One region of the Bacillus methanolicus genome, then DNA from elsewhere that is predicted to be linked to it. Evidence: a T-box and tRNA genes for the amino acid it is inferred to sense, from the RefSeq annotation. Region 1 holds a T-box; the other holds one or more tRNA genes.
The links. The T-box of region 1 lies ahead of pheS (phenylalanine--tRNA ligase subunit alpha). A T-box ahead of a tRNA ligase gene usually reads a tRNA of that ligase, here a tRNA-Phe.

Region 1 (6,545 bases):
CCGTGATGAAGCAATGGAATGGGGCGTACGCCCAGGGGACATGGCCGTTCCATATTTTGAGTTCACTGTTATGAATAATGAGAAAATGCTTCTTGCTAAAGCATGGGATAACCGCATCGGCTGTGCGATTGCGATCGATGTGCTGAAACAATTAAAAGACGTGGATCATCCAAACGTCGTTTATGGAGTTGGAACGGTTCAAGAAGAAGTCGGTTTACGCGGCGCCCGCACTTCTGCCCAAAAGATTGAGCCGGACATTGCTTTTGGAGTAGACGTTGGGATTGCCGGAGACACTCCGGGCATTTCTGAAAAAGAATCATTAAGCAAATTGGGGAAAGGCCCGCAGATAATTCTTTATGATGCTAGCATCGTCTCTCATAAAGGTCTTCGCGACTTTGTAACCGATACTGCTGATGAACTCAACATTCCTTATCAATTTGACTCAATGGCCGGCGGTGGTACCGATTCCGGTGCTATTCATCTCACTCATAGAGGTGTGCCGTCATTATCGATTACAATTCCGACCCGTTACATCCATTCACATGCTGCAATCCTTCATCGCGATGATTATGAGAATGCAGTCAAATTGATCGTTGAAGTGATCAAACGTCTTGATAAAGAGACGGTTGAGAAAATTACATTTGAATAAAAAGACAGGACCCCCGGCGAAAGGCCGGGGGTTTCCTATGCGTACAATTAAATAAAGGAGTTTTATTATTTCTTATTTCAAACCGCTTTCCAACGTTTGCAGCATCTCCTGGCGATCTTGTTCAGAGGAATTTTTCCAGATTACTTCAAAAAGTACGCCGAGACCCGGCAGCATTTTTTCTTCTCCGGTGTTGATGGCGTCAACAATCGTTTCTCTTAATTCGTCTTGTGAGTTGCCGGAAACATTTTGGATAATGGCTTTCCGCAAATTTAAATTCATTTTTTCCCGCTCCTTTCAAAATTCCTATCGTTATTATCCTTTCTATTTTTGAATTTAATATGTAAAGCAGTTAAGTTATAATAAGGGAACTGATTTCGAAAAAAGGAGAGACAGTGTTTGAAACACATTCACTCAGTTCAAAATCCGCAAGTGAAGCAATGGAAAAAGCTTTTAACAAAAAAAGAGCGGGACAAGACAGGAACATTTCTTGTCGAAGGCCACCATCTCGTTGAAGAGGCCTTAAAAGCCGGAAGCGTAGTAAATTTAATAATGAACGAAAAGGCGGAATTACTGTCACGCTTGAATTACGGTTCGATTCCAGTCACCATGGTGACAGATGAAATTTTCAACACCTTGACGGAAACAGAAACTCCTCAAGGTGTCTTAGCCGTGTGCCGCCAAGTAAAAATTGATCAAGATCAAGTTAAAGGGAAAAGGTTTCTGCTAATAGATGCTGTCCAGGATCCTGGAAATTTAGGGACAATGATCAGAACAGCGGATGCTGCAGGAGTAGACGCAGTCATTGTCGGTAACGGCAGTGTTGATATTTATAATTCTAAAGTTCTTCGTTCCGCGCAGGGGAGCCATTTTCACCTTCCTGTTGTAAGAGGGGATTTGTTTGAGTGGATAGAAAGGCTTCATCAAGAGAAGATCCCTGTCTATGGAACAGCCCTCGACAATGCTAGAGTCTACACGGAAGTCAAACCGGCAGGATCGTTTGGGTTACTTGTCGGGAACGAAGGAAGCGGTGTAAATAAAGAATTATTAACAAAAACTGACGAAAATCTTTTTATCCCGATCCACGGAAAAAGCGAATCGCTAAACGTTGCTGTTGCAACGGGAATATTGCTGTATTATTTGCGGGGATAAAAGTGGGCACAATATTTTTCAAAACCGTTTGAAACAATGACAAGAATATACTATAATAGACAGCAAAAATGCATACATAAAAACGATGATGGAGAAAAGTAGCTTTTTCTCACCATTCAGGGAGGAAATGCCTAGACTGGAAGCATTTTTATGGGAAGAAAAAGTGAAGTTCACCTCCGGAGTTGGCATCGGGACCATTCCAAAAAGGAATGTAAAGATGCACCGGCATATGCCGTTATCTGAATGAAGCGAACACGCTGTAGCTGTTATTTTGCTAAGCGTGTTAAGAAGGGTGGTACCGCGAATCCTGAACCTCGTCCCTTTATTGGGAGCGAGGTTTTTTATATGGTGGAAAAACGCTAACAGTAAAAAGGAGGAAATTTTGATGCAAGAGCGGTTAAAAGAATTGCAGAAAGAAGCACTGGCGAAAGTCGAGAAAGCTTCTGACCTGAAAGAGTTAAATGAAATTCGTGTATCTTATCTAGGAAAAAAAGGCCCGATCACGGAAGTTCTTAAAGGAATGGGCAAATTATCAGCCGAAGAGCGGCCGGTGATGGGGGCTCTCGCAAATGAGGTGCGTGATTCAATCAGTTCCGCGATTGAGAGCAAACAAAAGTCCCTTGAAGAAGCGGCGATCCAGCAAAAACTTGCTTCAGAATCGATAGATGTAACACTTCCCGGCCGGCCTGTTAAAATCGGCAACCATCATCCGTTAACAAGGATTATTGAAGAGATCGAAGATTTATTTATCGGCATGGGTTATGCCGTTGCAGAAGGTCCTGAAGTGGAAAAAGACTACTATAACTTTGAAGCTTTGAATCTCCCGAAAGGGCATCCTGCTCGTGATATGCAAGATTCTTTCTATATTACCGAAGAAATTTTGCTGCGGACCCACACATCACCTGTTCAGGCCCGGACACTGGAAAAACATCAAGGCAAAGGACCGGTAAAAATTATTTGTCCAGGTAAAGTGTATCGGAGGGATAATGACGATGCTACCCACTCCCACCAATTTATGCAGATCGAAGGGCTTGTTGTTGATGAAAACATCAGAATGAGCGATTTAAAAGGAACGCTTGAAGTATTCGCGAAAAAGATGTTTGGCGAAGACCGCGAAATTCGTTTGCGTCCGAGTTTCTTTCCTTTTACTGAACCTTCTGTAGAAATGGATATCTCTTGTAAAATATGCAGCGGCAAAGGCTGCAGCGTTTGTAAAGGAACAGGCTGGATTGAAATTCTAGGAGCAGGAATGGTTCATCCGAATGTTCTTGAAATGGCTGGGTTTGATTCGAAAAAATATACCGGATTTGCATTTGGAATGGGACCTGAACGAATTGCGATGCTTAAATACGGCATTGATGATATTCGCCATTTTTACACGAATGATATTCGTTTCTTAAAGCAATTTTCAGTTATTGAATAAATTGAAACAGGAGGATTAGACATGTTCGTATCATATAAATGGCTGCAGGAATATGTGGATTTATCAGGAATTACAGCAGAAGAACTGGCTGAGAAAATCACGAAAAGCGGCATTGAAGTTGAAGGTGTTGAAACGCTGAACGAAGGCATAAAAGGTGTAGTTGTCGGCCATGTAATGGAGCGGGAACAGCACCCGAATGCAGATAAATTAAGTAAATGTTTAGTGGATATCGGCGAAGGTGACCCGGTCCAAATTATTTGTGGAGCGCCAAATGTCGCCAAAGGCCAAAAAGTGGCTGTTGCCAAAGTTGGTGCCGTGCTTCCGGGCAATTTTAAAATCAAGCGGGCAAAGCTGCGCGGAGAAGAATCAAATGGCATGATTTGTTCCCTTCAGGAGCTTGGAATCGAAAGCAAACTCGTTGCAAAGGAATATGCTGAAGGAATTTTCGTATTTCCGAACGATGCTCAAGTAGGGGAGGATGCAATAGCTCTTCTTAATCGAGACGACAAAGTGCTTGAGCTCGGTCTGACTCCAAATCGCTCTGACTGTTTAAGCATGCTGGGTGTTGCTTATGAAGTTGCGGCAATTTTAGGAAAAGAGGTAAAACTTCCTGCCATTGAAATTCAACCTTCATCTGAGAAAGCATCCGATTATATAAAAGTAAGTGTGGAGGCTGTCGAAGAAAATCCACTGTATGTAGCAAAAGTGATTAAAAATGTAAAAATCGGCCCGTCACCATTATGGATGCAAGGAAGGTTAATGGCTGCAGGAATCCGCCCTCATAATAATGTAGTCGACATTACGAATTACATTTTGCTTGAGTATGGCCAGCCGCTTCATGCATTCGATTATGACCGCCTCGGTTCGAAAGAAATACTCGTGCGCCGTGCGAAAGACGGGGAAATCATTGAAACACTTGATGGTGTAAAACGGGAATTAACTTCTGATCACCTCGTGATTACAAACGGAACAGTTCCGGTTGCACTTGCGGGAGTTATGGGCGGCGCAAATTCGGAAGTGCAGGCTGATACAACAACAGTTCTCTTAGAGTCCGCCTATTTCAATGGAGCAACCGTTAGAAAAGCTTCTAAGGATCACGGATTGCGAAGCGAAGCAAGCGCTCGGTTTGAAAAAGGGGTCGATCCAAACAGAGTAAGGGAGGCAGCAGAGAGAGCGGCTGATTTAATGGTAAAATACGCCGGCGGCGAAGTGCTGGAAGGAGCAGTTGAAGCAGACAATCTGCATATAAAACCGGCTGTCGTCTCGGTTACGATGGAGAAAATCAACAGAGTGCTTGGCACCGATTTAACGATGGAACAGGTTGAGGAAATTTTTGCACGCCTTCAATTTGAAACGACTAGAGATAATGAGCAGATTACAGTTACCGTACCGACCCGCCGCGGAGATATTACGATTGAGGAAGACTTGATCGAAGAAGTTGCAAGATTATACGGGTACGATAACTTGCCAAAAACTTTGCCTATTAGTGCTTCCACTCCTGGTAAACTTACTGATTATCAAAAGAAACGACGGATTGTCCGCCGTTTCTTGGAAGGTGCCGGTCTTTACCAGGCTGTGACTTATTCGTTAACGAGCGAAGAAAAAGCGGGTCAATACGCGTTGGAAAAACGTGAGCCAATTAAGCTTGCAATGCCGATGAGTGAAGACAGAAGCAGGCTTCGGTTAAGCATCGTGCCGCAGCTTCTTGAAGTTTTAAAATATAATCTCGCCCGTCAGATTGACAGTGTTGCTCTATATGAAATCGGCTCTGTATTTTTAGCGAGCGGTTCAGACGAATTACCGGAAGAAAGGGAGCATGCAGCAGCTGCTGTAACTGGATTGTGGCATGTTCATCCTTGGCAAGGGGAAAAGAAACCGGTTGACTTCTTTGTTATGAAAGGAATTCTTGAAGGATTATTCGCTTGTCTTGGCCTTGAAAACGACATTGAGTTCCGCCAAGCGAACGTAGAAGGCATGCATCCGGGAAGAACGGCAGAAGTATATCTAAAAGGCAATAGAGCAGGATTTATTGGACAAATTCATCCAAACATTCAAAAAGAAATGGATTTAAAAGAAACGTATGTATTTGAGTTGTCGTTAAAAATGATTTTAGAAGCTGAAACTGCTCCGCTGCATTATGAACCGATCCCACGCTTCCCGTCGATTACAAGGGATATCGCGCTCGTGGTTGATAAAGAGAAAACAGCAGGAGAGCTTAAAAACATTATTAAAGAAGCAGGCGGAAGTTTGCTGAAAGAAGTTCAAGTGTTTGACCTTTATGAAGGCGAGCATATGGAGTCCGGAAAGAAATCGATTGCGTTCTCTCTAAAATATTATGATCCGGAACGTACGTTGACAGATGAGGACGTCAGCAAGGCACATGAAAAAGTATTACAAGCAGTGAAAGAACAGGCAGGAGCCGTTTTGCGCGGATAATAACACGAGGCAGCCAATTGTGGCTGCCTCTATTCGTGCTTTATATGAGAGCCGGACTTCAATGTGTTAATGCGTTAATGTATTGAGGGCCAGGCCCGCACTACGTTAACGCGTTAACGCACTGAGGGTCTGGCCCGCGCTGCTTTAAAGTGCTAAAGTTACATTTTTTTCGACAATTGGATTGCCTTTTCCGTATTTGCAAAATGGAGTTTCACAAATTTTGAAAGTGACTCCCGGCCTTTTCCTTTGATTAACTTTGCTGCTGCCTCGTCAACCCGTTGGCCTGCCCCTTTTGGGAGCGTAAACCCTGCAGCTTCGCTTAATTTTTCAAAGTGTCGGATAAAGGCATAGCGTGCGATGATGGAAGCAGCTGCGACAGAGACGTGAATTCCCTCTGCCTTCGTGCTGAAATAAACCAGGTCTCTCTGTATGGCCGGCTGGTTCTTAATATGCTGAAAATAGATGTCTTCTTTGACAAACTGGTCGATGAGAATGGCTTCCGGCTTTTCAGGGGCAATTTTATTTAAAACATGGCCGATCGCCTGATTATGCAGCAATGCTTTCATTTTCCCCTGTGACATCCCTGATTGCTGCAATTGATTATATTTTTCATTGTGCAAAGTCAACAGGCTGTGAGGGACAATATTGATTAACTGTTTAGCAATATTAATGATCTTCTCATCTGATAAATGTTTTGAATCCTTTACACCCAAGTCTTTCAGAAGCGGAATATCTTCTTTTTTTACATAAGCTGCAACCACTGTAATCGGGCCAAAATAATCCCCGGTGCCTACCTCATCGGAGCCTATAACAGACATGGAGCTTATTTCAGAAGGTAGGTTTCCAGAAACGACGGCAGGATTTGAAGAAACGGGCTGTTCCACTTCA
Region 2 (6,545 bases), on a different contig from region 1:
TTACGGATCTATCCCTCAACTCCATCGATGTTTTAACCGGAATTGAAACATTGAAAATCTGCGTAGCTTATCGCTATAAAGGTGAAATAATTGAAGAATTTCCGGCAAGCTTAAAGGTATTAACTGAATGTGAGCCTGTATATGAGGAACTGCCAGGCTGGACAGAAGATATCACCGGCTGCAAGTCTCTCGATGATCTTCCGGCTAATGCCCGCCACTATTTAGAGCGCGTTTCACAGCTCACAGGCATTCCGTTATCGATCTTCTCTGTCGGCCCGGACCGCTCACAAACAAATGTCGTCCACAACCCTTGGCGTCAAAGCTAATGGTTTGCTTAGTTAAGAAGCTCTTCTTTAGGAGGGGCTTCTTTTTTGTACTTCCCAATTTCGAAATTTTCTAGCCATCGCCATGTCCTTTTGTCTTCTTTCTTTATATATAACGAGTGGAAAGAAGTTGGGGCAGCAATACAAGTGTTGATTAAAAATCTGATAAATTTGTAAAAGTATGCCCCAAAAAAGAAAGGGCATTTTTTATGCGGTCGGGGAGAATTGAAGATTTTAAAGAACTATCGCAGTTTCGTGATTTAAAGGATTTCAACAATCACTTTGAGCAGTGGATGACAGATTTGAAGGATCAGTTTACGAAAAGTGAAACGATCGCACTAAAGAGGCTTGTCCGCTTTTCTGCAAAGATTCCAGGGATTTGCAACGCAAAAATTCAAACGATTGTATCTGCAACCCATCAGCATTCTGAAATGGGCGGCATTAGCCGCTCCACTTTTGAACGTATGTTAAGAAAAGCGAAAAAGTTTGGCTTAATTCACGTAATCCATACTCATTCTCAAAACGGCAGACAAGGTCACAGTGTTTATGTCTTTCAAAAATATCAAACGAAGCAAGAAGCGGAACTTATTTTAAATGAAGCACCAGAAGCAGGATCAATTGAAGCACCAAATAAGAATCCATCAAAGAATAAAACTATCAATCTAAAAAATATACGTACAATGGCGTTAAATTCTTCATTCGCCAGTAATAAAATTCCTTCTGCATTTACGAACCTTGTGAAGTGCTTTTACGATGATGCTTGGACGATCGAGGAATTTTACAAAGTGGTTCATGTAAGCACTCGATGCCTTTCTTATTACACAGAAAAGGACAAGCTTGAATTGGCTGTAAAAGCGTTCAAGCAATTGGTACGGAATATTAAACTCAAAAAGACAAGGATCAAAAACGTCTCCGGTTATTATTGGGGGATTTGCAACAAAATGTTGGATGAGGAGTATTTTGAAATTGTTAAAGAAGGCCTAACCCGCTCCGGATCATGTTCACGGGAAGGTTATGAGCTTTTATTTTGAAAAATGAGCCTTTGTTTGATTTTATGAGCTTTTATTTCGATATATGAGCCTTTATATGAAAATATGAGTCTTCGTTTCGAAAAATGAGCCGTCGTTTCGATATATGAGCTCTCATTCCGATATATGAGCCATCATTCTAATTTATGAGCCTTCGTTAATTTTATGAGGTCAGCTTCTGTCGCTTCGTTTATCTATGTTCTTAAGACCAACAATTCAAATTAAAAAATTTTTTAAAAAAGCATTGCTTATTTATGAATTAATATGCTAATATTAGAAACGTCGTCAAAAACGTTAAAAACAAGAGCCATTAGCTCAGTCGGTAGAGCACGTCCGAGTAAGCTTCGAAGAAAAAGCTTCAGCGTACCGATCGAGCTGCTGCTTGAATAAACATACCGAGATCGGGACGTCGTTGAACAAAATGATGAATTTACTTCTTAGAAATAACATCGAAGAAAAACTTGGAGTGTAATAAAAACAAGAGCCATTAGCTCAGACGGTAGAGCATCTGACTTTTAATCAGAGGGTCGGAGGTTCGAGTCCTCCATGGCTCACCATCTTATGATGGCCCGTTGGTCAAGTGGTTAAGACACCGCCCTTTCACGGCGGTAACACGGGTTCGAATCCCGTACGGGTCATCGGCATATATTGGTGATGGGTAAGAAGCTGGCGAGGACGGTTTCCTTGCTCATCATCAATCCTACATATATCTAGGTCCCGTAGTGTAGCGGTTAACATGCCTGCCTGTCACGCAGGAGATCGCGGGTTCGATTCCCGTCGGGACCGCCATTTTATACATAAATTTGGCTCGGTAGCTCAGTCGGTAGAGCAAAGGACTGAAAATCCTTGTGTCGGCGGTTCGATTCCGTCCCGAGCCATCTGGGAGCATAGGATTAAATGCTCCCTTTTTTCTTTAATAATAATGTAATTTTACTATTAGCAAAGTACAATTATTTTTTTAAAAATTCCCCTCCCAAAAACTTTATAACCCAATAATATCAAAGCTTTCCTAATCAAACACCGCCATTTCTTCCAGAAAAAATTCCAAATTCCACCATATGAGCACATGTCATAATTTCGCAACAAAATGTCAGTACTTATACATCTTTGTTACATTATGAAGTCTATTAATCTTTTAATCCGCCGCAGCAGATTTTAACTGCCGATGAAGCTGTTAAGCTGCTTCTAAAAGGGACATTAGAAGAAAAAAAATATCAAGTAAAAGAAGGAGATGTCCTCGGTTCTATTGCAGAAAACCATGGTTTAACGATAGAGCAGCTATTACAGTTAAATCCAGGGTTAAAAGAAGATTCGCTTATTAATATAGGCGATAAATTAAATGTAACCGTATATGAACCGAATGTTTTCGTTGTCGTAGATAAAGAAGTTTACAAGAAAGAAACAATCTCTTATAAAAATAAAGTAGTTGAAGATTCCTCTATGTTTAAAGGCGATACAAAAATTAAACAAGAAGGAAAAAATGGTTCCCGTGCCGTGACTTATGTCATTTCCGAACAAAACGGGAAACCAGTAAAGAAAACTCCCATAAAAGAAGAAATTTTGCAAGAACCCGTTGATCATATTGTCGTAAAAGGAACAAAAGTCATACCATCAAGAGTCGAGGGTTCTTTTGCCTGGCCGACGGTCGGCGGATATATTTCAAGCAAAATGGGTTACCGATGGGGAAAAATGCATAAAGGGATCGATATTGCAAGGCCGAGTGACCGGACGATTAAAGCGGCTGATAACGGAGTAGTCGTTTCTGCAGGCTGGAACGGCGGATATGGAAAGAAAATTGTGATCGACCATCAAAACGGTTTCCGGACCGTATATGCCCACCTTTCTTCCATTAATGTACGTGTTGGACAAACCGTGCCTAAAGGCACAAAGATTGGGGTTATGGGGTCAACAGGCGACTCCACTGGCGTTCATCTGCATTTTGAAGTATATAAGAATGGCAGACTGCAAAACCCATTAAATTATCTTCGCTAAATCGAGAAAAACAAACAAAATATGGAAGTCTCTAGTTTGAACTAGAGACTTTTTTGCATTAATTTATAATAGAATTGATAAGTTTTCTTAATAGATGAAATTCAAACTTATAACATGGTAAAGTAAAGTAGGGGATTTTTAACTTAAAACATAAAAACTTTAAATACATTGAGTCCTTAATTTTATAAAAAGGAGAAACAGGTATGGAGAAGAAAATACTAGTTGTAGATGATGAAAAACCAATTGCAGATATTTTGCAATTTAATCTAAAAAAAGAAGGATATGACGTCTATTGCGCTTATGACGGAAATACGGCAATTGAAATGATTGAAGAAATTCAGCCTGATTTAATTTTGCTTGATATTATGCTTCCGCAAATAGATGGAATAGAAGTGTGCAGGGAAGTTCGAAAAAAATATGAAATGCCTATTATTATGCTGACTGCAAAGGATTCAGAAATTGATAAAGTGTTAGGTCTTGAGCTTGGGGCAGATGATTATGTGACAAAGCCATTCAGCACAAGAGAATTGATCGCAAGGGTAAAAGCAAATCTTCGCCGCCACCAGCAAATAGCATCAAAACCTGATGAAGAAGAAGAGACAAATGAGATTACGGTAGGATCTTTAGTGATCCAGCCTGATGCGTATGTTGTTTCAAAACGAGGCGAAACGATTGAATTAACTCACCGGGAATTCGAATTGCTTCATTATCTGGCAAAGCATATCGGCCAGGTGATGACAAGGGAACATTTGCTTCAGACAGTTTGGGGCTATGATTATTACGGAGATGTGAGAACAGTCGATGTTACGGTTCGGCGTCTGCGTGAAAAAATTGAGGACAATCCGAGCCATCCAATTTGGATTGTGACGCGAAGAGGGGTCGGGTATTATTTGCGGAATCCCGAACAGGAGTAAGATATCCCAATGAAAAAAGTTGGTATTTTTCGTTCGATTCATTTAAAGTTTGTGGCGATCTACGTACTTCTTATTTTAGTTGCGATTCAAATTATCGGTGTTTACTTTGTAAGAGAACTTGAACAGAATTTGAAAGAAAACTTTTACACATCGATTGAAAAACGAGTGGACTTGCTCTCCTATAATCTTGAAGAAGAAATTGAAAAAGTCCGGGGGAAAGATGATCCCTTGCTTAAAGATGAAGTAAGGGACCTATTAAAAGACTTTTCCGGCGGAGAGATCTCCGAAGTCCGGGTCGTCGACAATAATTTAAAAATTATCGGTGCTGATCCGAATCATCAGGAATTGGTCGAACAAAGAATGACGGATGTTTTAGTTAAAAGATCCATCGTTCTTGGAGAGCCCCAGGATTCAGTAAGGATTGATCCGAAGTACGGATATCGGATATGGGTTCTTTCAACTCCGATTAAACATAATCGGGAAGTGATTGGAGCTGTTTATTTAGTAGCAAAAATTGAAAATGTGTTTGAACAAATGAAAGATATCAATAAAATTTTTGTTACCGGAACAGCCATCGCCCTTGCCATTACCGCGGTTCTTGGAGTCTTGCTGGCCCAGACGATTACAAGGCCGATTGCAGACATGAGAAGACAGGCCCTCGCGATGGCGAAAGGAAACTTCTCGCGTAAAGTTAAAGTTTACGGGTATGATGAAATCGGACAGCTGGCCATTACTTTTAACAACTTGACGAAAAAGCTTCAGGAAGCGCAGGCGACGACGGAAGGAGAACGAAGAAAATTATCATCGGTCCTTTCTTATATGACAGATGGCGTTATTGCAACCGACCGTCGCGGCAGGGTTATTTTAATTAATGAACCTGCAGCGGAAATGCTGAATGTTTCACGTGAAACAGTACTATCAAAATCCATTCTTGAACTTCTCGACCTCGAAGAAGAATATACATTTGAAAAATTACTTGAAGAGCGCGAATCAGTCATTTTAGATTACAGTACGAAAAACACTCCATATATTTTACGGGCTAATTTTTCAGTTATTCAAAAAGAAACCGGCTTTGTGAACGGTCTTATTACTGTATTGCATGATATTACCGAGCAGGAAAAAATTGAAATGGAGCGCCGCGAATTTGTCGCAAACGTATCACATGAATTGCGGACGCCGCTTACGACAATGAGAAGTTATCTCGAGGCTCTTGCAGAAGGAGCGTGGAAAGACGAAGAGCTTGCTCCTCACTTTCTAAACGTTGCGCAAACGGAAACAGAGCGGATGATTCGCCTTGTGAATGATTTGCTGCAATTATCGAAAATGGACAGCAAAGATTACAAGTTAAAGAAAGAGTGGGTCGATTTCAATGAATTTTTCCACAGAATTATCGATCGATTCGAAATGACGAAAGAACAAAATGTTACATTTAAGCGGCTTCTTCCGAAACGGCCTATTTTTGTTGAAGCAGATGAAGATAAGCTTACACAAGTTCTTGATAATATCATTTCAAACGCATTAAAATATTCTCCTGAAGGCGGCCGGATCACATTTAAAGTAGAAGAGCAGGATGAACAAATCTTAGTCAGCATTTCCGACCAAGGTGTCGGTATTCCGAAAGAAAATATTGAAAAGATCTTTGAGCGATTTTATCGGGTTGATAAGGCCCGCACAAGAAAGCTGGGCGGCACTGGACTGGGGCTCGCGATTGCAAAAGAAATGGTCAAAGCCCACGGGGGAGATATTTGGGCAACGAGCGTCGAAGGGAAAGGAACAACTATTTTCTTCACTTTGCCTGTTGATCGCTCAGAAGAGGATGAATGGTCATGACATATGAAAATGTAAAATCCGCCATCTTAATAGTTTTAGTGGTAATGAGTGCTGTGTTAACGTGGAATATTTGGACGTACCAGCCGAATTTTGACACAATGGAAAAATCGAACTATATAGGAGAAGTCGAGATCGGTACGAAAAAAGAAGTAAACAAAGTGGTAAAACCTGATCGAATTTTTTACCATTTTCAAGGCACCCATTACGGAACTGCTTCCAGCGCTAATATCGATAAAATGATTCGCGAATTAAGCACGTGGAGTTTTTATGAAATCAAAAACATATCAAACCAAATTGATCAATTGCCCGATTTTGTCCATGCAGAGGGGAATGTAGAAATTGTTTTTCCGGATGTCGTTCCGATTGAATTATATAAAACGGTATTAAGCATTGAAGACCGAAACCTGCCAAAGTTCAAATTTAACCGTATTGTTATAGATGTGGAAAATAAAGAAGGA

Region 2: it has a tRNA-Phe gene. The T-box ahead of pheS (phenylalanine--tRNA ligase subunit alpha) is inferred to sense a tRNA for this amino acid. The anticodon was not compared.

What each region holds. Positions count from the first base shown of each region.
Region 1 covers NZ_PNFF01000001.1:2,166,372-2,172,916, reverse strand. Annotated here, with positions in the region: gene C0966_RS10890 (M42 family metallopeptidase) at 1-649, shown strand, start outside; gene sspI (small acid-soluble spore protein SspI) at 722-928, opposite strand; gene C0966_RS10880 (TrmH family RNA methyltransferase) at 1,046-1,798, shown strand; T-box leader at 1,875-2,123, shown strand; gene pheS (phenylalanine--tRNA ligase subunit alpha) at 2,184-3,221, shown strand; gene pheT (phenylalanine--tRNA ligase subunit beta) at 3,243-5,657, shown strand; gene rnhC (ribonuclease HIII) at 5,816-6,545, opposite strand, start outside.
Region 2 covers NZ_PNFF01000002.1:504,391-510,935, reverse strand. Annotated here, with positions in the region: gene C0966_RS14115 (adenylosuccinate synthase) at 1-326, shown strand, start outside; gene C0966_RS14110 (hypothetical protein) at 533-1,354, shown strand; tRNA gene C0966_RS14105 (tRNA-Lys) at 1,833-1,908, shown strand; tRNA gene C0966_RS14100 (tRNA-Glu) at 1,918-1,989, shown strand; tRNA gene C0966_RS14095 (tRNA-Asp) at 2,065-2,140, shown strand; tRNA gene C0966_RS14090 (tRNA-Phe) at 2,157-2,229, shown strand; partial or broken gene C0966_RS14085 (peptidoglycan DD-metalloendopeptidase family protein) at 2,495-3,343, shown strand; gene yycF (response regulator YycF) at 3,547-4,257, shown strand; gene walK (cell wall metabolism sensor histidine kinase WalK) at 4,267-6,087, shown strand; gene C0966_RS14070 (YycH family regulatory protein) at 6,084-6,545, shown strand, end outside.